Rhodobium gokarnense: one gene and its partner. The protein of the gene in region 1 interacts with the protein of each later gene in a pairwise test. Links are inferred from orthologs where the notes say so. Each region holds a gene or a part of one and is shown on either strand. Other genes may lie near its edges.

Evidence for each region.
Region 2: the proteins of sfsA (region 1) and M2319_RS15765 interact in binary tests that used the Escherichia coli proteins (3 or more experiments, as listed by UniProt). The link is inferred for Rhodobium gokarnense from one-to-one orthologs.

Annotation. Positions count from the first base shown.
Region 1 is NZ_JAOQNS010000007.1:131,759-145,792, reverse strand. Bases 3,335-6,172 are described here. They hold sfsA (DNA/RNA nuclease SfsA), read left to right. Parts: upstream 3,335-4,312; coding sequence 4,313-5,032; downstream 5,033-6,172. Other genes in these bases: radC (RadC family protein), read left to right, coding at 6,022-6,172; map (type I methionyl aminopeptidase), read left to right, coding at 5,170-6,000; M2319_RS13720 (ABC transporter ATP-binding protein), read left to right, coding at 3,500-4,294; M2319_RS13725 (ABC transporter permease), read left to right, coding at 3,335-3,503. Also shown: M2319_RS13740 (right-handed parallel beta-helix repeat-containing protein), read right to left, coding at 1-216; M2319_RS13735 (pirin family protein), read left to right, coding at 514-1,377; M2319_RS13730 (ABC transporter substrate-binding protein), read left to right, coding at 1,571-2,527; more of M2319_RS13725, read left to right, coding at 2,625-3,334; more of radC, read left to right, coding at 6,173-6,732; M2319_RS13700 (bifunctional diguanylate cyclase/phosphodiesterase), read left to right, coding at 6,946-9,240; cueR (Cu(I)-responsive transcriptional regulator), read right to left, coding at 9,255-9,650; M2319_RS13690 (class I SAM-dependent methyltransferase), read right to left, coding at 9,748-10,242; M2319_RS13685 (cyclophilin-like fold protein), read right to left, coding at 10,267-10,644; M2319_RS13680 (class I SAM-dependent methyltransferase), read right to left, coding at 10,641-11,138; M2319_RS13675 (c-type cytochrome), read right to left, coding at 11,247-11,582; pcaD (3-oxoadipate enol-lactonase), read right to left, coding at 11,699-12,484; M2319_RS13665 (AAA family ATPase), read left to right, coding at 12,663-13,610; M2319_RS13660 (vWA domain-containing protein), read left to right, coding at 13,607-14,034. UniProt on the Escherichia coli protein: Binds to DNA non-specifically. Could be a regulatory factor involved in maltose metabolism.
Region 2 is NZ_JAOQNS010000009.1:75,223-89,417, forward strand. The notes cover bases 11,197-14,195. They hold M2319_RS15765 (glutamate-5-semialdehyde dehydrogenase), read right to left. Parts: upstream 13,340-14,195; coding sequence 12,053-13,339; downstream 11,197-12,052. Other genes in these bases: M2319_RS15760 (nicotinate-nucleotide adenylyltransferase), read right to left, coding at 11,378-12,013; proB (glutamate 5-kinase), read right to left, coding at 13,339-14,195. Also shown: M2319_RS15700 (response regulator transcription factor), read right to left, coding at 1-319; M2319_RS15705 (HugZ family pyridoxamine 5'-phosphate oxidase), read left to right, coding at 565-1,053; M2319_RS15710 (phosphoenolpyruvate carboxykinase), read left to right, coding at 1,322-2,935; M2319_RS15715 (BA14K family protein), read left to right, coding at 3,247-3,723; M2319_RS15720 (hypothetical protein), read right to left, coding at 3,925-4,338; M2319_RS15725 (Panacea domain-containing protein), read right to left, coding at 4,335-4,799; M2319_RS15730 (RNA pyrophosphohydrolase), read right to left, coding at 5,139-5,645; M2319_RS15735 (divergent polysaccharide deacetylase family protein), read right to left, coding at 5,714-6,898; M2319_RS15740 (S41 family peptidase), read right to left, coding at 7,166-8,503; M2319_RS15745 (murein hydrolase activator EnvC family protein), read right to left, coding at 8,500-9,879; 23S rRNA (pseudouridine(1915)-N(3))-methyltransferase RlmH, read right to left, coding at 10,136-10,618; rsfS (ribosome silencing factor), read right to left, coding at 10,759-11,148. UniProt on the Escherichia coli protein: Catalyzes the NADPH-dependent reduction of L-glutamate 5-phosphate into L-glutamate 5-semialdehyde and phosphate. The product spontaneously undergoes cyclization to form 1-pyrroline-5-carboxylate.

The DNA of each region.
Region 1 (14,034 bases):
GGCACTCATCCCGGTGGTCAGGACGGCCTCGGCAGACGGATCGGGTTCCTGCTGGTCCCCCGTCTCCTCGGGATACCAACCCTTCGATTGCCCGCGGATGGTGATCCGGTTCGATGCACTTCCGCGAAGGCCCACCGCGGTGATCGGCCGACGATATTCGCCGGGCCGCAGGGTCAGGGTCTCGCCCGGCTCCAGCACGCGTATCTTCCGCTGCACGCACTCCGGGCATGCCGTCAGGTGATCGTCGTCACAGCTATGGGAAGCGCCGGTTACCATGCCTCGATCGTGGTGCAGGCACGCGATTTTGTAAACGGATTTCTACTTATGGATGCATAATTCCAGGACGGCATCGAACCCGGCGACAGACGGCCGTACTGCACCTTGGCACAGGCACAAACAAACTGTTCACGACGCAGCGCTTTTCAACACAGCGTCCGACACCAGATAAGGGGCAGACCGGCCGCGGGAACGACATGTCCGTCGCCGGAGCCGACGCAAAACGAGGAGAAGCCGATGTCCGTCACCGATATCGACCAGAAGATCCGCCCGGTCGTCTTTCGCACCGACGGCATGAACGCCTCCGACGGCGCCGGCGTGCGCATGCGGCGCATGCTGGGAACGCCCCGGTTCGACTTCCTCGATCCGTTCCTGATGCTCGACTGGTTCCATTCCGACCAGCCGCAGGATTATCTCGCCGGCTTCCCCGACCATCCGCACCGCGGCTTCGAGACCGTCACCTATCTGCTCCACGGCCGCATGCGCCATGCCGACAACAGGGGCAATGCCGGCGTCATCGAGCCAGGCGGCATCCAGTGGATGACGGCCGGGTCCGGCATCGTCCATTCGGAAATGCCGGAACAGGAGAACGGCCTCCTCTCCGGCTTCCAGCTCTGGATCAACCTGCCGGCAAAGGACAAGATGGTGCCCGCCGGCTACCAGGAATTCGCCCCCGACCGCATCCCCGTCGAAGAGCGTGCCGGCGCGACCCTTCGCGTCATCACCGGCACCACGTCGGGCGGCGTTTCCGGCCCCGTCGTCGACCGGCCCACCGATCCGTTCTTTGCCGATATCTATCTCGATCCGGGCGCAACGCTCGATGAGGCCATCGGCGGCGAGCGCAACGCTTTTGTGCTCGTCCATGACGGCACGCTTACGCTTGCCGGTGCCAACGGACCGGAGACCCTCGGCATCGGTCATCTGGCCGTCCTCGGCACCGGCGACGTCGTCTCGGCAACCGCCGGCGAGGACGGTGCAAAGTTCCTTCTCATTGCCGCCCGCCCGCTCAGCGAGCCGGTGGCGCGGGCCGGCCCCTTCGTCATGAACACGGAAGCCGAACTCCACCAGGCCTTCGCCGACTTCCAGAACGGCCGGTTCTGAGCGAAGCGGGCGGAGCTTGTGCGGTAAACTACGGGCGCGCCCATTCGCCGCCCGCATCCCCGCCGCAAAGCGGCCTTGTTTCGCGCAAAGGTCGGCCGGGCGACCATTGACTCGCCCGGCAAAAAATCGTCTCTCCGCAGGGTTCGCCGCCACTGGTCGGCGGTCAAAAGAATTTTTCGGAGGACGTCACGCCATGCGTAAGCTTCTGTTGGCGCTCGCCGCTGCGAGCGCAATCGCCAGCCCGGCGCTTGCCGCCGACACTGTCACCGTCGCCGTCACCGCCATCGTCGAGCATCCGGCCCTCGATGCCTGCCGCGACGGCGTCAAGGATGCCCTTGCCGAGGCGGGCTACAAGGACGGCGAAAACCTGACCTTTGTCTACGAGTCCGCGCAAGGGAACCCGGCAACGGCCGCCCAGATCGCCCGCCAGTTCATCGGCGAGGCGCCGGACGTCATCGTGCCGATCTCCACGCCTTCGGCCCAGGCCGTGGTCGCCGGCACCCGCGACATCCCGGTCGTCTTCACCGCCGTCACCGACCCGGTCGGCGCCAAGCTGATCTCCAACACCGAAAAGCCCGGCGGCAACGTCACGGGCCTCTCCGACTTCTCGCCGCTCGACGACCACCTGGCGCTGATCCGCGAGATCTCGCCGGACGCCAAGACCATCGGCATCGTCTACAATTCCGGCGAGGCCAATTCGGTCGCCCTGCTTGAGGGCATGCGCTCGCGCGTCGAGGCCGCCGGCCTGGAACTGGTGGAATCCGTTGCCACCAAGTCCGCCGAGGTCCAGGGCGCGACCCGCGCGCTCGTCGGCAAGGCCGACGTCATCTACATCCCGACCGACAACACCATCGTCTCGGCCCTGGAAGCCGCGGTGAAGGTCGCCGAAGAGAACGACATCCCGCTCTATGCCGGCGACACCGATTCCGTGCCGCGCGGGGCGCTCGCCGCCGTCGGCTTCAACTACCACGACATCGGCGTGCAGACCGGCCAGATCGTCGCCCGCGTCCTGAAGGGCGAAAAGCCCGGCGACATCGCCGTGAAGGTGGCGGCCGGCACCAACCTGATCGTCAACCCCGGCGCCGCCGAGCGCATGGGTGTTGAGATCCCTCAGGCCGTCATCGACCGCGCCAACACCGTGGTGAAATAGGACCGCCTTCGAATTGCAACGAAAAGTCCCCGGACGCCCGGGCCGCCCATGAGCGGTCCGCCGGTTTCCGGGGCCTTGTTTTGACTGTGGGGCAGCGTTGAGCGAAATCGCTTTCTGGGGAGCCGTCGAACTCGGCCTCGTCTATGCCTTCGTCGGGCTCGGCGTCTATCTCTCCTTCCGCATCCTCGACTTCCCCGACCTGACCGTCGACGGATCGCTGCCGCTCGGCGCCGCCGTCGCCGCGGTGCTGATCCTTGCCGGCGTCGCGCCCTGGCCGGCAACGCTTGCCGCCATGGTCGCCGCCGGCTGCGCCGGCCTCGTCACGGCGACGCTCAACGTCAAGTTCAAGATCCTGCACCTGCTTGCCTCGATCCTGACCATGATCGCGCTCTTTTCCATCAATCTGCGCGTCATGGGCCGGCCGAACGTCGCCATCATCAACGAGCCGACGGTGCTGACCCCGTTCTATGGGCTGGGCCTTTCCGACTATCTCGTTCGGCCAGCCGTGCTCCTGGTCTTCGTCGCCATCGCCGTGGTGCTCCTCACCGCCTTTCTCGGCAGCAATTTCGGCCTCGCCATGCGCGCCACCGGCGCCAACGCCCGCATGGCGCGGGCGCAGGGCATCCGCACCCAGTTCCACATCTATGCCGGCATCGCCCTTTCCAACGCCCTTGTCGGCCTTGCCGGCGCGCTCTTTGCCCAGACCAACGGCTTTGCGGACGTCACCGCCGGCGTCGGCACCATCGTCGTCGGCCTTGCCGCCGTCATCGTCGGCGAGACACTGTTGCCGAGCCGGCGCATCGCGCTCGCCCTCATCGGCTGCGTCATCGGCTCGGTGCTCTACCGCATCGCCATCCAGCTCGCGCTGTCGGCCGACGTCATCGGCCTCAAGGCCTCCGACCTGAACCTTGCCACCGCCGTCCTGGTCGCCGTCGCGCTGATCCTGCCGCGGCTGAGGAAGGGAGGCCGGGCATGATCCGCATCGAAAACCTCGGCGTCACCTTCTCGCGCGGCACGCCGCTGGAGACCAAGGCGCTGCGCGGCATCGACCTCACGATCAACTCCGGCGAGTTCGTCACCGTCATCGGCTCCAACGGTGCCGGCAAGTCGACGCTCTTGTCCGCGGTCGCCGGCGACACGCCGGTCACCGACGGCCGCATCCTGATCGGCGAGCGCGACGTCACGAAATGGTCGACCGCGCGCCGCGCCGGCCTCGTTGCCCGCGTCTTCCAGGACCCGCTCGCCGGCTCCTGCGGCAACCTCTCGATCGAGGAGAACCTTGCCCTTGCCGCCGCACGGGGCCACCGCCGCGGCCTTGGACCCGCGCTGTCGGCCGCGCGCCGCGAGATTTTTCACGAGCGCGTCTCCGAACTCGGCCTCGGGCTGGAAAACCGCCTCAACGACCTGATGAACCTCCTCTCCGGCGGCCAGCGCCAGTCGCTGGCGCTGATCATGGCGACCCTGTCGCCCTCGGAAGTCATCCTCCTCGACGAGCACACCGCCGCACTCGACCCGGGCATGGCCGAGTTCGTCCTCGACCTCACCGAGCGGCTGGTGGCCGAACGTAAGCTGACGACCATGATGGTCACCCACTCCATGCGCCAGGCGCTCGATGTCGGCACCCGGACCATCATGCTGCACGAGGGCCGCATCGTGCTGGACGTCGCCGGCGACATGCGTTCAGGGCTCACCACCGACGATCTCGTCGCCATGTTCCGCAAGGTCCGCGGCCAGGAACTGGAGGACGACTCGCTGCTGATCGAATAGCGGCGAGACAGGAAACCAATGCGCCTGCCCCTCCCCCTCACCGAAGGCCGCCTTGTCCAGCGCTACAAGCGGTTCCTCGCCGATGTCGAGCTGGCGGACGGGACCATCGTCACCGCGCACTGCCCGAACCCCGGCTCCATGACCGGGCTGAAGGCGCCGGGCAGCCGCGTCTGGCTGTCGACCTCGCCGAACCCGAAGCGGAAGCTCGCCCAAACGCTGGAGCTGGTCGAGGCCGACGGCGTCCTCGTCGGCATCAACACCAACAATCCGAACACCCTCGTCGCCGAGGCGATCGCGGCCGGCACCATCCCCGAACTTGCAGGCTATGAGACCCTGCGCCGCGAGGTCCGCTACGGCGTCAACTCGCGCATCGACATCCTGCTGGAAAGCGAAGACCGCCCGCGCTGCTACGTGGAAGTCAAGAACGTCCACCTGCTGCGCGAACCGCTGCTTTCGGAGTTCCCCGACAGCGTGACGACCCGCGGCGCCAAGCATTTGCGGGAACTCTCCGACATGGTGGCCGCCGGCCACCGCGCGGTAATGATGTTCCTCATCCAGCGGCCGGACACGGACCGGATATCGCTTGCCCGCGACATCGACCCGGCCTACGGCCTTGCCTTCGATGCGGCCATTGCCGCCGGCGTCGAGGCGCTCGCCTGGCGCTGCGAGGTCGGCCTTGAGGAGATCACCGTGACGGCCCCGGTTCCGGTGCTCGATCTCGCCCCCACCACCGCCTGACGGCGCGACACAGCGTCGAAGGAACTGGCACAACCGGCCTTCGTCGTTATATGAGTGGGAAAGAAACTTCAGGCTGCGCCCGGCCGGCGGTGCGAAAACCGCCTCAGTGCGGCCGGATACGACGGAATTCAGAACAGATGGTCAGCTATATCGAGGCGGCGACGGCACCGCTTAAAAACACCGGACAGATACGCCTTTATGGCGACGACGGCTTTGAGGGCATGCGCCGCGCCGGCCGCATCGCCGCCGAGTGCCTCGACGCCCTTGCTCCCATGGTCGAGCCGGGCGTGACGACCAAGGCCCTCGACGATTTCATCTTCGCGTTCGGCGTGGAGCGCGGCGCGCTTCCTGCGACCCTGAACTATCGCGGCTACAACAAGGCGTCCTGCATCTCGATCAACCATGTCGTCTGCCACGGCATTCCGAACGAGAAGCCGCTGAAGGAAGGCGACATCGCCAACATCGACGTCACCTTCATCGTCGACGGCTGGCACGGCGACTCCAGCCGCATGTACCCGGTCGGCACCATCAAGCGTGCCGCCGAGCGGCTGATCGACATCACCTACGAATCCATGATGCTCGGCATCGCCGAGGTCCGGCCCGGCGCCCGTCTCGGCGACATCGGCGCCGCCATCCAGGATTTCGTCGAGGCCCAGCGCTGCTCTGTGGTGCGCGACTTCTGCGGCCACGGCGTCGGCCAGCTGTTCCACGACGCCCCGAACGTCCTGCACTACGGCAATCGCGGCGACGGGCTGGAGCTGAGGCCCGGCATGATCTTCACCATCGAGCCGATGGTCAATCTCGGCCGCGCCCATGTGAAGGTGCTCGCCGACGGCTGGACCGCGGTGACCCGCGACCGCTCCCTGTCGGCCCAGTTCGAGCACACCGTCGGCGTGACGGAGACCGGTTGCGAGATATTCACCCTGTCGCCGGCCGGCCTCGACCGCCCGCCCTACATCGCGGACTAGGCCCGCGAAGGGGGCTCGCCCATGGCAAAGGATGGCGACGGCTTTTCAGAAGCAAGCGCCAGGCCGCATTTCCATGGCCACCGCCAGCGCCTGAAGCAGCGCTTCCGGGACTCCGGTGCGGAGGCCCTCGCCGACTACGAGATGCTGGAACTGGTGCTCTTTCGCACCATCCCCCGACGCGACACCAAGCCGATCGCCAAGGCGCTGATCGCGCGCTTCGGCTCCTTTGCCGAGGTGCTGACCGCGCCGGCGGCGCGCCTTGCCGAGGTCGAGGGCATCGGCGAGGCGACGATCACCGACTTGAAGGTCGTCCAGGCCGCCTCGGAACGCATCCTGCGCGGCCAGGTCCGCAACAAGCAGCTCCTCACCTCCTGGTCGGAGGTCATCGAATACTGCCGCGGAACCATGGCGTTTTCGGAACGCGAGGAGTTCCGCATCCTGTTCCTCGATAAGAAGAACGCGCTGATCGCCGACGAATTGCAGCAGAGCGGCACCGTCGACCACACCCCGGTCTATCCCCGCGAGATCGTCAAGCGGGCCCTGGAAGTCTCGGCGACCGCCATCATCCTCGTCCACAACCACCCCTCGGGCGACCCGACCCCGTCGCGCGCCGACATCCAGATGACCAAGCAGATCGTGGAGATCGCCAAGCCGCTCGGCATCACCGTCCACGACCACATCATCGTCGCCCGCAACGGCCATACGAGCTTTCGCGGCCTGCAACTGATCTGAACCGGTTACCGCACCGGCCCTCACACCATTGTATACACCGGATGATTTTGCCCCCCTGTTTCTTGGGGGTTCTCTAAGCATGTTGTGTTAACCCTTGTCAGTTAAAAGGAATTTGTAATTCGAACTAATCCCATCCCGATCCCGCCGCGGGTGTCGCGGGACCAAGGGGCAAAGAGTGTGACGAGTGCAACCTTGGACGGAACCGGCCCTGTGGTGAAGAAGCGTGCAACGCGCCTCGTCAGTGCCCGGATCGTCCTCCCGATATCCTTGCTGGTCGCAAGCGTCGTCATCGTTGCGGTCGTGGCAATCGCGTTCTGGGCCCGCCAGTCGGACCAGGCGACGATCCAGCGCGACACCGTTGCCGTGGGCAACGCCCTGAACGCCCTCATCGAACGGCTTCCCCAGGAACAGCAGAGCGTCTTTTCCGGCGACGAGGCCTACAAGAAGATCGTCCTCGACTTCGATCAGCTCTGGACGCACCGCAATATCGGCCAGCAGCTCTACCGCATCCACGGCCACGACGTCATTGCCGTCGTCTCCGCCCACCAGCGCCCCCTTTACCTGATGGCGGACGGCCGCAAGCTGCCGGAAACCCAGTACGAGCGCTACCGCGGCGAGTTCGCCCACCTGGTCACCGAGGTTCAGAAGACCAACCGCAATTTCCTCATCCAGAGCATAGGCACCCATGACGATCGCGCACCATTGCGCGGTGTCGGCCCGAGCAAGCTCGTCAACAAGCTCCATGCCGTCGACCTGGTCCTGATCGACGGCCAGATCGGGGTCGCGAGCGTCATGGCGGTGACGCCGACGATCACCCCGAAGATCCTCGATCTGCGTCCGGCGTCGATGGTCATCAGCGTCAAGTTCCTGTCCCGGCCGGTCCTCGACCAGATCGCTTCCGGCGCCGTCGTCAATTCGCTGCACATCCACCCGGTCAACGAGGAAACGCCGCCGCAGATGTCGGCCAGCTTCCACGAAGGCCCGGGCGAGATCCCGCTGATCGACAACAGCGGCAGGCACCTCGGCGTCCTGCACTGGTTCTCCGAATTGCCCGGCACCGTGCTTGCCGCCAAGGCGAGCCCGCTGGTCATGCTGGCGATCCTGACCCTCGTTGCGCTGACGATCTTCATCCTCAATACCGCCCGGCGGGCCGCCCGCGAGGTCGAGGCGAGCGAGGCCAAAGCCCGCCACGACGCCATGCACGACCAGCTCACCGGGCTGCCGAACCGCAGCTACCTGGCCCTGCAGCTCGCCGACACGCTGAAGGTGGCGATCCCGGGCCACATCCAGATCGGCTGCGTCCGGCTCGACCTCGACGGCTTCACCGAAATCAACGACATCTACGGCCACAAGGTCGGCGACAAGCTCATCGTCGGCATCTCCAGGCGCCTGCGCGCCGCCATCGGTCCGCAGGCCTTCCTGGCGCGCGCCGGCGGCGACGAGTTCGCCATCCTGGTGATGGGCATCGGCGACACCGACGACATGATGGCGATGTGCGAGAAGATCATGGAGGCGGTGCGCGAGCCCTTTGCCATCGACGGCAATCGGCTGGTCGCCATTGGCAGTATCGGCTTTGCCGTCGCGCCCGACCACGGCACGTCGGCCGAAGAGATCCTGCGCCGCGCCGACATGGCGCTGCACGCCGCCAAGAAGAAGCACGACAACCGCATCGTCCAGTATTTCGCCGCCATCGAGGACCACGTCCACGAGCGCCAGCGCCTCGTCCACGACCTGCGCCAGGCGCTGACCAACGGCGAGCTCTATGTCTGCTACCAGCCGCTCGTCAGCGCCGACGACCTGTCCATGGTCAGCGTCGAGTCCCTGTTGCGCTGGCGCCATCCGACCCGCGGCGAGATCACCCCTGCCCTGTTCATCCCGATCGCCGAGGAATTCGGCATGATCGACGAGATCGGCCGCTGGGTGCTGGAAACGTCCTGCCGCGAGGCCCGCCACTGGAACGACCTTTCGGTCGCCGTCAACATCTCGCCGATGCATCTGAGCCAGCCGGACTTCGTCGACCAGGTCATCGATATCACCACCCGGACCGGCTTCGATCCGCAGCGCCTGGTGATCGAGGTGACGGAAGGCATCATGCTGGAATATGCCGATGCGGCGCGCCGGGTCTTCGACCAGCTCCGCGCCGTCGGCGCCAAGATCGCCCTCGACGATTTCGGCACCGGCTATTCGAGCCTCAGCTACCTGGAGTCGTTCCGCTTCGACAAGCTGAAGATCGACCGCTCGTTCCTGCGCAATCTGGAAACCTCGCCGGAAGCCGCGGCCATCGTCCACACCATCATCGGCCTCGGCAACACCCTCAACACGACCATCGTCGCCGAGGGCGTGGAGACCGAGGCCCATTGCCGGTTCCTGCAGGCCGCCGGCTGCAACGAGCTGCAGGGCTTCCTGTTCTCAAAGCCGGTGACCGCGCCGCAGATCATGCGCCGGATGATGATGGAACAGGCCGTCAACCGCGATCTGGAATTCCTGCGCGTCGCCCACGGCGCCTGACCGTCCCTGTGGCGTCAGCCCACCGGATGGCCGGCGAGGTCGTCGAGGATCGGACAGTCCGGCCGGTCGTCCCCGTGACAGCACTCAACCAGCTTGGCCAGTGTCGTCCTGAGGCTCTGAAGCTCGGCCATGCGCGCATCGATGTCCTCGATCCGTGCCCGCGCCAGGGCCTTGACGTCGGCGCTCGCCCGGTGCTTGTCCTCGTAGAGCGACAACAGGTGCCGGCAGTCGTCGATGGAAAAGCCCAGCCCGCGCGCCCGCTTCAGGAACTGCAGCTTGTGCACGTCGCTGGCGTCGTAATCGCGATAGCCGTTGTCCCGCCGCCCGGGGGCGACGAGGCCGATTTCCTCATAGTAGCGGATGGTCTTTGCCGGCAGTCCCGACCGGCCCGCCGCCTGGCCGATATTCATGGCAGTCTCTCCGGGTCTTGCCGCCGCACCGGGAAGGATCGCGGCGGCCGTTACCCAGTTAAATCGTTCCCGACACTGGAAGGTCAAGGCAAAGAGATCAGCGGGGCGCCCGATAAAGATAGTAGCGCCCGGCCGGGATCGACGCCGGGACCGGCAGCAGCTCGTAGCCCGGCAGGGCCATGGTGAAGCTGGTAACGACGAGGCCGCCCGGCGCCATCAGGCCCGGCACGATCGGCGCCAGCCACGCCTCCGTCGCCGCGTTCACCGTGTCGTCGCCGGCGCCGATGTCGTTGTGCAGGAGCGCGGCCGGTGCCTTGATCCGCGGCAGGCAGAACGGCAGCGTGTCGCGGATATCCCCGAGCACCATGTGTTCCCGGTCCGGCAACTGGTCGATGGAGACGGTGGAGAACAGGGTGTCGAAGACGAACACCTCCCGGCCCGGCAGCCGCGCCTTCAGGTGATCGTAGGTCCGCCCGGAGCCGAGCCCCAGTTCGATCACCGGACCGGCAACGCCGTCGATCAGTCCGGCGGCATGGTCGAGCAGGTCGCGCTGCGCCGACATCCGCCGGATGAAGCTGTCGAGGCGGCTCATGGGCGAAGTCCGGTCGTCACGGCGTCAGTCCGCCCGGCGCACGACGACGCGGTTACCGGCAACGACCGTGGCAAGCTCGCGCACGTCGCCGTCGGCATCGGCAAAGACGTTGACGGGCGCCGCGAGCCGGATTTCGTCCTCAAGCGACAGCGGCGTCGGCCCGAAGCCGATGGCGATGATCCGGCCCTCCGGCCAGAACGCGATCTCGCCGGCCTCCACCACCTCCTTGGCGTCCGGCTCCAGCGCCGCCTCGGTCGGCATGGAGAAATAGACCTCATCGCCCCAGGTCAGCACCGGCGCATCCTCCGGCAGCATCGCCCAGACGGCATCGGCCGTCGGCGTGTCGCGCAGCGTCGCCGTCAGCGTCACGCCGGGAAACGCGAACACGATCTTGCGGCTCATGGCATCCCCCTCTTCTGAAAGAGCTGGTGCTGGCAGGCCTCCGTTCCCTCCGGCTTTGCGACCAGGTCGAAGTCCGGCAAGTCGAGGGCAAGGTCGGAGAGGACATAGCCCCCCGGCGCCACCCGTTCCTCGATCAGCGGCGACAGCCAATGGACGATCGCCAGCTCGGCCGTCTCGTCAGCGGTGCCGAGGTCGATATTGACGAGCGCCGCCGGCCGCTTCACCCGCGGCCCGCAGAACTTCAGCGTCTCCCGGATTTCGCCGACGATCATGTGCTCGCCGTCGGGCACGCAGCTCGGATGCGCCGTGATCGAGCGGTCGAAGGCGAAGATCTCCCGCCCCGGCAGGATCTCGCGCAAATGGTCGAAGGACCGCCCGTTGCCAAGGCCGAGTTCCAGCACCGGTCCGGGCACATCGGCGATCAGGCGCGCCGTGTGCTCCAGGAGGCGCTTTTGCGCGACCATGCGGTCAATGAAGGCTTCAAGTCGGCTCATGGCTGAGAAAGGCAGGTTCGGGTGATACAGGCCCGCACCCTTGCCGCAGCGGCCGTGCCCGGTCAAACGCTTTGTCGGAAAGTCAAACGGTTTGTCGGCAAAAGCGCCTCAGCGCGGCACCTGGATCGACCGCAGATAGGCGATGAAGGCGTCGATATCCTCCGGGTCCAGGACCACCTCCGGCATGTCCGGATGGCCGGTGATGATGCCCTCGGCGAGCGCCTCCTCCAGAAGGCCCACATCGTAGCGCGCGCCGAGGTCGCGGAACGCCGGCGCCTCCGGCAGGGCGCTCGCGTCGTCGGCGGCGGTCGCGTGGCAGGCCGCGCAGTGTTCCATGGCGATGGAGCGGCCGCGCTCCTCGGGTGACGGCGCCTCCTCGCAGGAGGCCACTCCGACGCCGGTGAAAGCCGCCAGCACGGCAGCAGCCAGAACCCTCTTGGACATTGTCGTTCCCCCGTTTTGGCCATCTTTTGCCGGGCAGAGGCGATTCCACAACCGGCGAAATGTCTCGCCGGAGCGCCATCGTCGGACGGGAGGACGTGGGAAACGTTGAGGCAGTGTTATCCGCCAAGGAAACCCAGCACCACCTCATTGAAGATCGCCGCCTGCTCGATGTTGGACAGGTGCGCCGCGTTGTCGAGGATGGCGAGGCGCGCTCCGGGGATCGCCTGGTGGATAGCCCGCGCCTGGTCCGGCGGCGTTGCCGGATCCTCCGCGCCGACGACGACGAGGGTCGGCGCTTCGATGCTGCGGATCGCCGTCCGCTGGTCCATGTCGCGCAGCGCCTCGCAGGTCGCCGCATAGCCCTCGCCGGGCGTCGCGACGATCATTGCGCGGACCTTTTCCACGGCCTCGGGAGACTGCTCGCGGAACGGCGCGGTGAACCAGCGCTCCAGGATCGCCGGGGCCATCGCCTCAAGGCCCCTGTCGCGGGCGGTCGCGGCCCGCTCGTTCCAGAGCTCCGCGGGCGGCATGTAGGGAGCGGTGTCGCAAAGCACGAGGCGCTCGATCCGCTCCGGATGTTTCGCGCCGAGCCACATGCCGAGCATGCCGCCCTTGGAAAGCCCGCACCAATGCACCTTGTCTAGCCCCAGCCCGTCGAGGAGCGCGACCACGTCCTTGCCGAGCCGGTCGAGCGTATAGGGACCTTCGGGCGCCGCCGACTGGCCGTGGCCGCGGTCGTCGTAGCGCAGGACCCGGAATCTGGCGCCGAAGGCCGCGACCTGATCGTCCCACATGCCAAGGCTTGCGCCGAGCGAATTGGAGAGCACCAGCACCGGCCCGTCCGCCTTGCCGGCCCAGTCGTAGTAGAGCGTCGTTCCGTCGTCCGTCTCGATCGTCGGCATGGGGATGGCCTCCTTCTTGGGTGCACTGCAGTTGCGCCGGAGTTTGTCAAACCTTCGCCCCCGGGCAAAGGCCGCGACGGCCGGCATCAGCATTTTCGCCGCAATCGACCGGCGACAATGCGGCCAAATCGCCTATAGTGCGCGCGAAAAGAAACGAACCTGACGGAGAGGAGAACGCATGACGGCCGAAGCGCCCGCCGGTCCCGGATCGCCCGCCCTTCCCGCCTCGATCGACGAGACCGAGGCGCTGCTGCGCTCGGCCGGCTATATCGCCGACCGCTCGCTGGCGACCGTGCTCTATCTGTCCTTGAAGATGAACCGGCCGCTGTTCCTGGAGGGCGAGGCCGGCGTCGGCAAGACCGAGATCGCCAAGGTGCTGTCGGCGACCCTCGGGCGCTCGCTGATCCGCCTGCAATGCTATGAGGGCCTCGATGTTTCCACCGCCGTCTATGAGTGGAACTACGCCGCCCAGATGGTCGAGATCCGCATCGCCGAGGCAGCCGGCGAGACCGACCGCGAACTCCTCGGCAAGGACGTCTTTTCCGAACGCTTCCTGATCAAGCGCCCGGTGCTGCAGGCGCTCGAACCCGATCTCGGCGGCGCTCCGATCTTCCTCATCGACGAACTCGATCGCGCCGACGAGGCTTTCGAGGCGTTCCTCCTGGAAGTGCTCTCCGATCACCAGGTGACGATCCCGGAAATCGGTACCATCCATGCCTCCCAGCCGCCCATCGTCGTCATCACCACCAACCGCACCCGCGAGATCCACGACGCCCTGAAGCGGCGCTGCCTCTATCATTGGGTCGACTATCCGACGGCCGAGCGCGAGCTGGAAATCGTCACCACCAAGGTGCCCGGCGTCGACGACCGCCTGTCGCGCGAGATCGTCGCCTTCGTGCAGATGCTGCGCGCCGAGGAGGACCTGTTCAAGCAGCCCGGCGTCGCCGAGACGCTGGACTGGGCGACAGCGCTGACCGAGCTCGACCAGCTCGCGCTCGACCCGGAAACCGTCTCCGACACCCTCGGCGTGCTGTTGAAGTACCAGGACGACATCGACCGCATAAAGGGAAGCCGCACAAGGCAGATGATCGACGATCTGCGCCGCGAGGTGGCGGCCGGCGCATGACAGCCGGGACCGACACGACCGGCTCCGCGACACCGCCCGCCGAGGCGGACCCGAGCGGCCGGCTCGCCGACAACATCGTCTATTTCGCCCGGGTGCTCCGCAATGCCGGCCTGCCGGTCGGCCCGGCCGCCGTCGTCGATGCCATCCGCGCCGTCGAAGTCGCCGGCATCCAGAGCCGCGACGATTTCTATTGGACCCTCCATTCCATCTTCGTGAAGAAGCGCGAGCACCGTCCCGTCTATGACGAGGCGTTCCGCATGTTCTGGCGCTCGCGCGGCCTGATCGAAAAGCTGATCGCCCTCTTCTCGCCGACCGCCCCGCCCCAGCCCTCGCGCGAAAAGGCCAAAGCCGGCGCGGCCCGCGTCGCCAAGGCGTTGTTCGAGGGCCTGGAAAACCCGACCGAGGTCAAGAAGCCGGAGATCGA
Region 2 (14,195 bases), on another replicon or contig:
GGCGCTGGGAGAACGGTTTGCGGATGAAGTCGTCGGCGCCCATCTTCAGGCCGAACAGCTCGTCGATCTCCTCGTCCTTGGAGGTGAGGAAGATCACCGGCAGGTCGGTGAGCTGGCGCAGCCGGCGCAGAAGCTCCATGCCGTCCATGCGCGGCATCTTGATGTCGAGCACGGCAAGGTCCGGCGGGCTCGACTTCAGGCCGTCGAGCGCGGAGGCGCCGTCGGTATAGGTCTCGACCCGGTAGCCTTCCGATTCCAGGGCGATCGACACCGAGGTCAGGATGTTCCGGTCGTCGTCTACGAGCGCGATGGTGGTCATGGTCGCGAACGGGCTCCAAATGCTGATGCGGCTTGACTTTCTCCGCCGGGCCGTCGAATCAGCGCAAAACGGCGCGAAAATGTGGCAAAGGACCATAACGGGTGGCGATCCGTCGCACAAATGGCGGATCTTCGGGGCTCAAGGGTCGCAAAACGCTCTTTCGCGGCCGCCCCGGCCTGCCCGGACGGCAGGAAAAATGGCCCTGTCGCCCGATATTTAGGTGGCGCGACGAAAAGGAGAAGGGGATGGCCAGGGACAATCCGGCCGGCAAGGACGAGGACTTCGACGCCCTCAGGGTCTCGCGCGGCCTTGTCGCCGGCGCCTCAACCGCGACCCTTGCCACCCTTTCCGCCGGCGACGGGGCGCCCTTCGCCTCGCTGGTGACGGTCGCGCCCGCAACCGGAAGCGGGCCGGTGCTCCTTCTGTCGACGCTCGCACGGCATACGCGAAACATTGCCGCAGACCCCCGCGCCTCGCTGCTCTTTGCCGGCGGTGACAAAAACGCCGAGGGGCTGGACGATCCGCTGATGGCGGCCCGCATCACGGTCGTCGGCGAGATCGTTGCCGATCCGGCCCCGGACTTGCGCGAGGCCTTCCTGGCGCGCCACCCGGAAGCGGCGCCCTATGCCGGTTTCTCCGATTTCGCGATCTACCGCCTGGTGCCGAAAAGCGCCCATCTGGTCGCCGGTTTCGGCCGCATCGTCGATGTCGATCCCGGTGAGCTGTTCGACTGAGAGCAATTGCCTGAAATACAGGCAAATTACGCAATGCTGCGTAGCTCTACGGTTGAAATCCGCCCTTTTACGGACCTCACCTGCGGTTTCATGCTATCTACACATAAAGTACTAAGCTTGCGATAATGCAACGTCTTGAATGGCGGATAGCGCTCCCATATGGTCGGACCGATCGCGAGGGAGACAGGGAAGATTTGACGCCACGGCATGAGAGCATCCGTCGCGAGAACGCCTGTGGCAAAAAACGAGAAAATCGGGAGATATTGCGGTGATCGAGACCGGCAAGCGGAATGACGCGGCGGGACCTGAACTCTTCGGCCTGAAGAACCTCAAGGCCGTCAACTGGAACCTCCAGGAGCCCAAGCTGTACGAGGAGGCCATCCGGCGCGGCGAAGGCCGCATCGCCAGCGGTGGTGCCCTTGTGGTTGAGACCGGCGTTCACACCGGACGCTCCGCCAAGGACAAGTTCGTCGTCCGCGACGCCACCACCGAAGACGTCGTGTGGTGGGACAACAACGCGCCGATGAGCGCCGAGCATTTCGACACGCTCATGGCCGACTTCCTCGCCCATGCCGAGGGCCGCGAGCTGTTCGCCCAGGATCTCTTCGGCGGCGCCGATCCGCGCTATCGCCTGCCGGCCCGCATCTACACCGAGCTCGCCTGGCAGTCCCTGTTCATCCGCAATCTCCTGATCCGCCCCGATGCCGAGGCCATCGCCTCCTTCGTGCCGGAACTCACAATCCTCTGCCTGCCGAGCTTCAAGGCCGACCCGGAGCGCCATGGCTGCCGCACCCAGACGGTCATCGCCTGCAACTTCGACCGCAAGATCGTGCTGATCGGCGGCTCGTCCTATGCCGGCGAGATCAAGAAGTCCGTCTTCACGATGCTGAATTACCTGCTGCCGCCGCAGAACGTGATGCCGATGCATTGCTCGGCCAATGTCGGCCCCGACGGCGACGCGGCGATCTTCTTCGGTCTGTCCGGCACCGGCAAGACGACCCTTTCGGCCGATGCCAGCCGCACCCTCGTCGGCGACGACGAGCATGGCTGGGGTGCCGACGGCCTCTTCAACTTCGAGGGCGGCTGCTACGCCAAGATGATCAAGCTCTCCGAAGAGGCCGAGCCGGAGATCTTTCATGCCGTGCAGCGCTTCGGCGCCGTGCTTGAGAACGTCGTCCTCGACGAGGAGACCCTCGTTCCGGACTTCGACGACGGCTCCAAGACCGAAAACACCCGCGGCGGCTACCCGATCGACTTCATCCCGAACGCCAGCGACACCGGCCGCGCCCCGCACCCCAGGAACATCATCATGCTGACGGCCGATGCCTTCGGCGTGCTGCCGCCGATCGCCAAGCTGACCCCGGCCCAGGCCATGTACCACTTCCTGTCCGGCTACACCGCCAAGGTCGCCGGCACGGAAAAGGGCATCACCGAGCCGCAGGCGACCTTCTCGACCTGCTTCGGCGCGCCGTTCATGCCGCGCCATCCGTCGGCCTACGGCAATCTGCTCCGCGACCTCATCGATCACCACGAGGTCGACTGCTGGCTGGTCAACACCGGCTGGACCGGCGGCGCCTACGGCGTGGGCCACCGCATGCCGATCCGCGAGACCCGGGCGCTCCTGACCGCCGCCCTCGACGGCTCGCTGAAGGAGGCGGAATTCCGCACCGATCCGTTCTTCGGCTTCCAGGTCCCGGTCGCGGTCCATCACGTCGACACGTCGATCCTCGACCCGCGCGGCACCTGGGACGACCAGGACGCCTACGACGCCCAGGCGGCCAAGCTCGTGCACATGTTCGTGGAGAACTTCGCCAAGTTCGAGGCCCATGTGGACAACGCCGTGCGCGCGGCTGCGCCGAACGACATCGCCGCCGCGGAGTAGTCCGGGCGCAAGGCCCGGCGACTAGCCGGAAACATCAAGAAGCGCGGTCCGACGGGCCGCGCTTTTTCGTTGGCCGCGCTTGCGCGCCCGGCACACCATTTGCCATTGCGGAAAAATACTTAACCGTCATATTCATGGCCAATTGGCAGTTTTAAGTTGCCCCGCTAGACTTCGGCCGCCGCGCGCAAGGATCCCATCGGCGCGCGGGACTGTTGAAAGTCGATAACTTGAATGGCGCGTGTCAGTCAGGGGCTGATGACGACATCGCCACACCGGAATCTCCAAGCTGTTCCCGGAGGGAAACAACGAACATGATCTGGAAAGCGAAAAAACCCCTGATCGCAGCGATGGCCATCGCCGCAGCCATGTCCCTGTCGAGCGAGGCGTTCGCCCAGCACGCCCGCTGTGACGCCCGTGCCCGCGCGGCGGCAAACGACCGCGTCCCGACCGGCGGCAACGTCATCGGCGGCGCCGCGGCCGGTGCTGTCGGCGGTGCCATCATCGGCGGTATCATCGGCGGCGGCCGAGGCGCGGCCCGCGGGGCCGCCATCGGCGGCGGTGCCGGTGCGGTCGGCGGTGCCGGGCGCTCCTCGATCCAGTGGGACCGCGTCTATCGCCGTGTCTACAATCGCTGCATGAACCGCGCGGCGGATGTCGGCTACCGTGGCAGCGGCCCGAAGCCGTGGTCCCCGGCCTGGTACGACTACTGCTCGTCCAAGTACCGGACCTTCAATCCCGATACCGGCTACTATTTCTACGCCCCGGGCAGGCAGCGCTTCTGCCGCTGACCCAGGCAAGGGGGCCTGAGGGCCCCGCACGATGGGTGTTGGAGAACGCGGGCCTCGGCGCCCGCGTTTTTTTGTTGGCGTTTTTGCAATGCCGGCAAGTGTTGCCCGCTATGGGGTTGCGCTTCTTGCGCTCCCGTTTTTCCTTCACTCAGCGTCGCGACAGGAGACGATCATGTGATCCATGAGATTGATTACGAAATCTCAGCTTATTATTCCACTTCCGCGCATACCGTCTTTCGCGGCGGAAATGAAATTTTCTTCATCATCTTTCTTGAAACCACGGAACGCCGCGATGAACAACGCAATCAAAATAGCCGTTATTGAAATAATAGGGGAGACGACTAGTGCAATCGCATATGTTGCGGGAACAGTCAAAATTGTTCCCCAAATTACATTGTGTGACATGTGAAATAAGGCAAATGACATCATGAATATTATTGCGAGAGCAACAATAACGGCAAGCCAACGTAGATAATAGCGTTGGTCGGCTTCTCGATTTAAATTCTCTTTTGCCTTTGCGCTGGCCTCTAGGAGCCGAAATTCAATGTTAGTCTGTCTTTGAGGTTGCGCTTTTTCTGCTTCAGGCTGCGCATCAATTGGCGGTACATCAATCATTTCTGGGCATTCGCCTGCCGACGCTTGACTATGTAGTGGGATTGAATCAATTCGTTGGGGATCGGTGCATACCACCCGCCGAGACGGGTCGCAGTTTCCCACGGGCCACCTGGTTCATGGGTAATTTCGGATAGCCTAAAGGGCGTCATTGTGCCATAAATGTTATAGATCTGTTCTAAAAGGTTCTCCGTCGTTGGATCGTCAATAGTATCGGGATAATTAGAATCTGGTTTAAAAGGTGTGACACCTTGTGGCCGAAAAGAATTGTAAACGTCCGGAATTACAGGGCCGTATTGCCATGCTTCAATGCGGTTTGGAAATAACGGGGCATTGTTGATTTCTAGGTTCCAGCCATGTGCGATATAGGTGAGCTTTAGCAGCGCCATTATGGATGGACATTGCCCATCACGCTTGGCGCGGCTCAAGAACCAATTGGCAATCTGCCGTGCATCGTATTGCATCTTATTCACCCCGCTAGCTCACTTAATATAATCAATTTCGTTGAGATTTCAATGACTTGCTATCTAATTGATTCGAATCGTTTTTTTGCTGCGCCGCAAGTGATCCCGTCAGTTTTTCCGACCAGCGCTGCATTTGCGTTTTTTGAGCCGGGCAAATACCGCATGTGCCGTTTGCAGTGGTTCCGCTTTTCCTCAGAAGTGGACTATCGCTAGGTTGTAGTACGTAAGCGGCAGCGAAAAAGAATGAATTCAAAAGCCCTCCGGGTTGCCGAGGCAAGCCGGTCTCGATGCGGTGGGGCAGACGAAAGAGTCGTTCGCGCCCCGCACCGGCGAGGATGCTTACCCCGCCGCCAGGTGCTTGAATGCCGCGACGACCTGGACATAGACGTCGCGCTTGAACGGCACGATCAGGTCCGGCAGGCGCTCCAGGCGCTCCCAGCGCCAGGCGCTGAATTCCGGCTTGTGGTCGTCGCCCGGATTGTCGACGTCGATCTCCGATTCCGGGCCGGTGAAGCGCATGGCGAACCATTTCTGCTTCTGGCCCCGGTAGCGGCCCTTCCAGGCAATGCCGATCATCTCGTCCGGCAGGTCATAGGTAAGCCAGTCCCCGGTCTCGCCGATGATCTCGGCCGAGCGCACGCTGGTCTCCTCGAAGAGCTCGCGCTTGGCTGCCTCGGCCGGGTCCTCGTTCTTGTCGATGCCGCCTTGCGGGAACTGCCACCAGTAGCCGGCCCCCTCCGCATCGTCCGGCTCGAAGCGGCGCTCGCCGGCCCACACCAGGCCGTCGTCGTTGAACAAGACGACGCCGACGCAGGGGCGGTAGGGAAGATCGTCCTTGGCGACCATCGGATGGGACCTCGCTGATTTTCTGCCGGCCTCGCGCGGGGCCGCGGGCGGGGGAGAAGAAAAGGCCGTCAGCGCTGGCGCCGGCGCACCACTGCGGAGATCGGTACCAGAACCACCCCCCGGCTTTCCAGCGATTTCGCCCATTCGGAGATGCGCTCCACCGTCACCGGCAGCGCCGAGGCGACGCCGATGCCGGTGCCGTTGGTCCGCGCGATGGTCTCAAGCTCCAGGAGCCGGGTGTCGATATCGGCAGCCGCCGGCGAGGCGTCGATCACGACCTCGCTCTTGGCGTAGGGCGTGCCGGTGGCGTGGGCGATGCTCTGGGACAGGCTGCGCGGCGAGGTGCCGTCGTCGAGATACATCAGGCCGCGCCGGCCGATGTCCTCCATGAAGAAGGCGAGCGCCTTGGGATCGGCGGTGAAGCGCGCGCCCATATAGTTGACGACGCCCACATAGTTGGTCAGCCGCGACAGCACCCAGCGCAGCCGGGCAAGGTTCTCCGAGGGCGCGAGCGAGGTCAGCAGCGTGTGCGGGCCGGGGTCGTTATCCGGGAAGTCGAACGGCTCCAGCGGCACCTGCAAGAGAAGCTCGTGGCCACCCGTGCGGGCCTTCTGCATCCACCTGTCGAGGCTGCCGCCATAGGGCGCAAAGGCGAGCGTCGTCTCCTTCGGCAGCTTGCGGAGCGCTTCCTGGGTGCCGGTCTGGGACAGCCCGAGGTCGCCGACGATGATGGCGATCTGCGGCGCGTTCTTCAGGTTCGGCGAAATCGGTGCGGAGTAGAGGTCGAACGGCCGGCTGCCGTCGACCGAGCGCCGCGGCAGCGGGCCGTTGCGGCCCTGCTCCATGAGTTTGGGGATCGGCTGGGTGGAGAGCGCGCCGTCCGGCCCGACCTCGGGCTCCACGGCGGCGATGTCCTCGCCCGGCGGCTTGATCGCGGTGATCACCGAGCCGTCGCCGAGGGTCGCGGCATCGCCCGCGTCGTCCGTGCCCGCCTCGCCGGGGGCAGGCGCCTCCTTGGGGATGTCGACCACATCGACGGTGGCGGACGGCGATTTGTTGAGGGTCGGCGCGATGTCGACGGTCGCCATCGGCTCGCCGCCATGGGGATCGTCGACCAGCGACAGCCAGGCGGTGACCGTCGAGCCGACGATCAGAAACAGGGCGAAGGCGAGAAGACCGAACGGAAAGCGGCGCTTCTTGCGGTCCGCCTTGGGTTTTCCGCCAAGGGGTGCGGTCAGGTTGTCCGCTGCCATGATCGTCCGCCGCCTAAAGCATGTTTGGGTTTATTTGAGATGCTTTAGTCCATTGTTTCGAGACGATTTCTTATCCAAAAACTTGGTTAATTTTTTGCCAAAACGCTCCGGGATAGGACTCCCGGAAGCGGGCCGCGGACCAGGACAGGTGCAAAACCGATCGGCAAAAGCACGGGGAAAACCAGATCAAACGCCGCGCGTTTGGGGCCCGCCGGATACGGGTCAGGGGAGGCGGCCGGGCCTCGGCCGCCTCTCAGGACCTCTTCGTCAGTTCGGGATCCCTGCATTCGGGTCCGGCGGGAAGGCGCTGTTCTGCTGCAGCCCGCGCAGGAGTTCCAGGGCGTAGGAGAGCTGCGCGTCGTCCTTCGGATCCGGCGGCACATAGGCCTGGGAGGCGGCGACCGCTTCCTTGTCCTCGCCCTCCTCGGAGGTGAGGTGGCCGCGCAGGCCCGCTTCGCCCTTGGTTTCCGTGCGGCCCTTCAGCTCGTCCGGAACCTCCTGCAGGATCTCGATGTCCGGATCGATGCCCTTGGCCTGGATCGAGCGGCCGGCCGGCGTGTAGTAGCGCGCCGTGGTCAGCCGGATGGCGCCGTTGGAGCCGAGCGGGATAATGGTCTGCACCGAGCCCTTGCCGAAGGAACGGGTGCCGAGCACCGTTGCCCGCCGATGGTCCTGCAGCGCGCCGGCGACGATTTCCGAGGCCGAGGCCGAGCCGCCATTGATCAGCACGATCACCGGCTTGCCCTTGGCGAGGTCGCCGGAGCGGGCGTTGTAGCGCCGGGTTTCCTCGGCGTTGCGGCCGCGCGTGGAGACGATCTCGCCGCGGTCGAGGAAGCTGTCGGAGACCGCGATCGCCTGGTCGAGGAGCCCGCCCGGATTGTTGCGCAGGTCGACGACGAAGCCCTTCAACTTGTCTTCCGGCACGTCCTTGGAGATCTCGTCGATGGCCTCGCGCAGCCCGTCGAAGGTCTGCTCGTTGAACTGGGTGATGCGGATGTAGCCGGTGTCGTCCTCGACCCGGCTGCGCACCGAGCGGATGCGGATGATGTCGCGGGTGATGGTGATCTTCAGGGGCTCGGTCGCGCCCTTGCGGATCACCGTCAGCGTCAGGTCGGTGTTGACCGGGCCGCGCATCTTCTCCACCGCCTGGGCCAGCGTCAGGCCGCGCACCTGTTCGCCGTCGAGATGGGTGATCAGGTCGTTGGCGAGGATGCCGGCCTTGTGCGCCGGGGTGCCGTCGATCGGCGCCACCACCTTGACGACGCCGTCCTCCATGGTGACCTCGATGCCGAGGCCGCCGAACTCGCCGCGGGTCTGCACCTGCATGTCCTTGAAGGATTTCGGCGACAGGTAGCTGGAATGCGGATCGAGCGCCGTCAGCATGCCGTTGATCGCCGATTCCACCAGCTTGGTGTCCTCGGGAACCTCGACATAGTCGGAGCGCACGCGCTCGAAGACGTCGCCGAAGAGCTGAAGCTGCCGATAGGTGTCGGAGGCTGCGGCATTGGCGGAGCTGCCGAAGACGATCCTCGTCGGCGACAAGGTCACCGCGACTGCTGCGCCGAGCAGCGCACCGACCATCAGGAGAGAGACTTTACGAATCATCCGTCGACCTTTTGATTTTCCGTATCGACCCACCACGGGGCCGAATCGATTGCCTTGCCGTCCTTGCGAAACTCTATGTAAAGGACTGGCTGGGTGGACCCAATGTCAAGCGTCGCCGCGCTGGCCAGACGCTGCGTCCCCATCACCGCGATCGGCTCGCCGGCCAGAACGAACTGGCCCAGTTCCACGTCGATCGTTTCCATGCCAGCCAGTAGAATATGATAGCCGTCGCCCGCATTTAGGATCAAGAGTTGACCGTAGCTGCGGAACGGGCCGGCATAGACGACCCAGCCGTCCGCCGGGGCGACGATCCGCGCCCGCGGCCGCGTCGAGACGGAAAGGCCCATGGACTCCCCGCCGATGCCGTCGTCATCGCCATAGTGCCGGAGCACCGCGCCGCGCGCCGGCAGCGCGAGGTGCCCCTTGGTCTTGATGAAGGCAACGGCCGGGGCGAGCCGGTTGGCGCTGGTATCGGCGACCGCCTCCTCGCCCTTTTCTTCCCGTTCCTTTGCGGCCCTTGCCGCGGCCTCCGCCGCGTCGCGGGCCGAGGCGATTTCCTTTTCCAGGTCAGCGACGAGGTCCTTCAGGGACGTCGCCTTGGCGGCCAGTTCCTCGGCCTTCTTCTTTTCCGCGGCAAGCGCCTCGTTGCGGGCCCTGAAGCGCGCCTTCTTGTCGGCAAGGAGGACGCCGAGCCGCGCCCGTTCCTCCGCCAGCCGCCGGGCATCGCCGGAAAGCCTGTCGCGCTCCGCCGCCATCTGCCGCTTCAGCGCGGTCAGCTCGGCAAGGTTACCTGCCAGCGCCTCGGCTTCCAGCCGCAGTTCGGGCAGCACGCCGCCGAGGAGAATCGCGCTGCGGACGGCGGCAAGTGCGTCTTCCGGCCGCACCGCCAGCGCCGGCGGCGGCTTCTGGCCGATCCGCTCCAGCGCGGCAAGCACCTCGGCAAGCACCGCCCGGCGCTTGGAGAGCGACAGGCGCACCTCGTCTTCGTTGCCGCCGAGCCGCTCGTAGCGCTCCTCGCTTTCCGCGAGCGCCGTCTCCAGGCGGTGGACGCGTTCCGCGGTGCGGATGAGGGCGGCATTGAGGCTCGCCCGGTCCTGGTCCAGTTCGGCGATCTCGCGGGCGATCGTCTCCTGCCGGTCGCCGGAAATCTCGATGTCGCGGGTGAGCGCGGCCAGTTCCTCCTCGCGCGCGCTCTTGCGCGCGGCGATCTCGGCAACCGCTTCGGGCGCCGCCTCGTCGGCCGGGGCCGCCACCTCTTCCTCGGCCTTCGCCAGCACGTCCGGCGCCGCGAAGCCCCCGGCGCCGGCGACGAGCGCCAGGCTGAAGAGCCCGATCAGGGAGGTGCGGCCGGCCGATGCGGACACGGGTGATGCCAAGTGAGAATCCAATGCCGTTATGAGACCGTTAAGGTTACGCGGCAAGCCGTTAACGATCCGTCAACCATACCGCAGAACATGGAAAAGCCCGGCGACGGCGGCAAGTGTTGCTTCCAATCATGGTTATTTCCAGGCCGCGACCGCTGGTTTCCAACGGAAAGCCGCGGAGATCGGCCACTGGCGAAGGCGCGGCCGCTCCTTTCCTATCCCCCGCGCGCGCCGGCGCGAAGGCCGGGGAGGGCCTTTGCGGGATCACTTATTCGCGATGATAGGGATGGCCGGACAGAATCGTGGTCGCCCGGTAGAGCTGTTCGAGGAGAAGGACGCGGGCGATCTGGTGCGGCCATGTCATCGTCCCGAGCGAGAGCTTCAGGTCGGCGCGGGCAAGCAGCTCCGGCCCGTGGCCGTCCGGCCCGCCGAGGACGAAGGCGATTTCCGGCGCGCCGCCGTCGCGGGTCGCGGCCAGCCAGTCGGCGAACGCCCGGCTCGACATCGACTTGCCGGCCTCGTCGAGGGCGACCACGACGGCTCCGGGCGCAAATGCCCCGGCGAGCGCGGCGGCCTCCTCGGCGGCGCGCTCGGTTGCCGAGCGGGCGCGCGATTCGGCGATTTCCTGAAGATCGAAGCGGGTGATGCCGAGGTTGCGGCCGCTCTTTGCCGTGCGCCCGGCATAGCGCTCGACGAGCTGGCGCTCGGCGCCGGCCTTCAGCCGGCCGACGGCCGCAACGAGAATGCGCATAAACCCTCTTTGCGCGGAGGAGCCGGGAGCCGGCCCTGTCCGCCGCATATTCCACTCAACGACGTTCCGGTCCGCCCGTCACGCGGGGCAGGCGGCCGCGTCGATCGGCCCTCCGCTCGCTCAGGCGAGCGGTGCGGACCTCAGACGAAATACCGGTCGTTCGTCGGCACGTCTGCCGCCCACATCTTTTCCAGATTGTAGAACGCCCGGACTTCGGGGCGGAAGATGTGGATGATGACGTCGCCGGTGTCGATCAGGACCCAGTCGCAATGCGGCAGGCCCTCGACCTTGGCGGTGCCGAAACCGGCCGTCTTCAGGTCGCGCAGCAGGTGGTCGGCGATCGCCCCCACGTGGCGATGCGACCGCCCCGAGGCGACGACCATATGGTCGGCCAGAGCGGACTTTCCGGTGATGTCGATGGGGTTGATGTCCTCGGCCTTGGAGTCTTCCAGGCTCTTGAGAACGGTCTCCAGCGCTTCCCGCACGGTGTCATGCGTACGGCCAAGCGGCGCTTCGGGCGCGCGAGTCATCGCGGCCTCGCCGTCAAGCATCATGCTCAGGGATTTTACCTCTCGCCATGCGATACCGGTTGCTGCATCGGCGGTCTTGCCGATGCTTCGAGACTGCCTGCAACCAAGCGTCAGCCTCATGTATAAAATAAGCGTTTCAGGGTGACGATTTCAAGACGCCTTTGATTCCGTAAGATTGCGGGCCTCGCGCGGCCCTGTCGCCCGGGGAGTGGCGCGCCGCCGATTCGCCTCATCGGTCCGCTCGCAACGGCCCGTGCTGACGCAAAAGGGTGGAGGACAGCGGGTTGAGCGGGGCGTGCAGGAAGGTCCAGGCCGGCGCCGGGCGGAGCGCGAAATCGCCGGCCTCATCCTCCGCGATACGGGCGTGGCGGTAGACCTCGGCCATCGGCGCAAACAGCGGCGAGAGCGACGCCCCCGGCCGGTCGACAATGGCGATCGGCAGCGTGTCGACGATCTGCCGCCAGAACTGCCAGCGGTGGAAGCCGGCAAGGTTGTCGGCGCCCATCACCCAGACGAAGTTGACGCCCGGCCGGCGCCGCCTGAGGAAGGCGATGGTGTCGGCGGAATAGGAAAGCCCCTCGGTCGCCTCGAACGCGGTGACGGTGAAGCGCGGATGGTCGGCGAGCCTGCGCACGGCCGCGACCCGCGCCTCAAGGGCTTCCAGCTCGCTGTGGTCCTTCAGGGGATTGCCCGGGGTGACCAGCCACCAGATGCGGTCGAGGCCGAGCCGCCTGAGCGCCGTCAGCGCCACGTGGAAATGGCCGTCATGGGGCGGATTGAAGGAGCCGCCGAACAGCCCGACCGTCAGTCCGGCATCGCCCGGCGGCACCTGGTAGAGCGAATGGGCTTCGGCAAGATCGATCACGGGCGGAGCATCACGGCCTGGCCACCGGCGGGCGCGTCCTCACGGGCGGACCTGCCCGCTGCCGCGCACCCGGTACTTGAAGCTGGTGAGCTGTTCGACGCCGACCGGCCCGCGCGCATGCATGCGCCCGGTGGCAATCCCGATTTCCGCGCCCATGCCGAACTCGCCGCCGTCCGCGAACTGGGTCGAGGCGTTGTGCATCACGATCGCCGAATCCACCTCCGCCAGGAATTTCTCGGCCGCCGCCGCATCGTCGGTGACGATGCTCTCGGTATGGCTGGAGCCGTAGCGGGCGATATGGGCCATCGCCTCGTCGATGCCGCCGACCACCTTCACGGAGATGATGGCGTCGAGATACTCCGTCGACCAGTCTGCCTCGCTCGCCGCCTCGATGCCATCGACGGCAGAGCATGCCTCCTCGTCGCCGCGCACGGCGCAGCCGGCGGCCTGCAGGTCGGCGACAATGGCCGGAAGGTGGCTGGCGACGACGGACCGGTCGATCAACAGGGTTTCTGCCGCCCCGCAGATGCCGGTGCGGCGCATCTTGGCGTTAAGGACGATGGAGCGCGCCATGGCGAGGTCGGCCGCCTCGTGGATGTAGACGTGGCAAATGCCTTCCAGATGGGCGAACACGGGCACGCGCGCCTCTTCCTGGACGCGGCCGACAAGGCCCTTGCCGCCGCGCGGCACGATGACGTCGAGAGTGCCGCCGAGCCCCTTGAGCATTTCGCCAACGGCGGCGCGGTCGCGGGTCGGCACGATCTGGATCGCGTCCTCAGGCAGCCCGGCTTCGAGCAGCCCGCGGACGAGGCAGCCATGGATCGCCCGCGAGGAGGCAAAGGAATCCGATCCGCCGCGCAGGATCACGGCATTGCCGGCCTTCAGGCACAGCGCGCCGGCGTCGGCGGTGACGTTCGGCCGGCTCTCATAGATGACGCCGATGACGCCGAGCGGCGTGCGCACGCGCTCGATGGCAAGACCGTTCGGCCGCTCCCAGGACGAAATCGTGGTGCCGACCGGATCGGCAAGCTCGGCAATAGCCTCGATGCCGGCAGCTATCCCCTCGATCCGCTCCGGCGTCAGCTTCAGGCGGTCGATGAAGGACGCGGCCATGCCGTCGGCCTTGGCGCGCGAGACGTCCTCGGCATTGGCGGCGAGCAATTGCGCGGCCGAGCAGCGGACCATCCGCGCCATGGCGCGCAGCGCGCGGTTCTTCTCTTCGCTCGGGGCATTCGCCATCACCCGGGAGGCGGCCCGCGCCCTCGCGCCGATGTCGGCCATGACGGCGGCAACGTCGTCCACGGTTTTCGTTGCGGTCTCAAGCATCATTTCACATCCGTTGCGGCGATTTCCTCGCCGTGGAGGACCATATCATCCCGGTGGATCATCTCCGAGCGTCCCCGATAGCCAAGGATCGCCTCGATGTCCCCGCTCTTGCGCCCGGCGAGCCGTTCCGCATCGTCCCGGTCATAGGCGATCAGCCCGCGGCCGACCTCGTGGCCGGTGGGATCGCGCAGGATCACCGCATCGCCGCGGCGAAAGCTTCCCGCGACGGAGACGACGCCGGCCGGCAACAGGCTCTTGCCGGAGCGAAGGGCCGTGACGGCGCCGGCATCGATGGTCACCGATCCGACGATCTTGAGCTGTCCGGCAATCCATTTCTTGCGCGAGGTCACCGGTGAGGTCGGCGCCGGGAACCAGGTGGCCCGCGCGCCGGACGAGATCGCGGTCAGCGGATGCAGCGTCTTGCCCGACGCAATGACCATCGAGGTGCCGGCGCTGGTGGCGATGCGGCCGGCCTCGATCTTGGTCTTCATGCCGCCGCGCGACAGCTCCGAGCCGGCGGCCCCGGCCATCGCCTCGATCTCGGCCGTGATCGCCGGCACTTCGGCAAGGAACTCCGCGTCGGGGTGCTGGGCGGGCGGCGCGGTGTAGAGGCCGTCGATGTCGGACAGGAGCACCAGGCAGTCGGCGCTGGTCATCAGGGCGACGCGGGCAGCGAGCCGGTCGTTGTCGCCATAGCGGATCTCCGCCGTGGAGACCGTGTCGTTCTCGTTGACGACGGGAATGGCGCCAAGGCCGAGCAGCCGGTCGACGGTCTGGCGGGCATTGAGATAGCGCCGCCGCTGTTCCGTATCGCCGGGGGTGAGCAGGATCTGGCCGGCGAGGAGGCCGCGGGCGC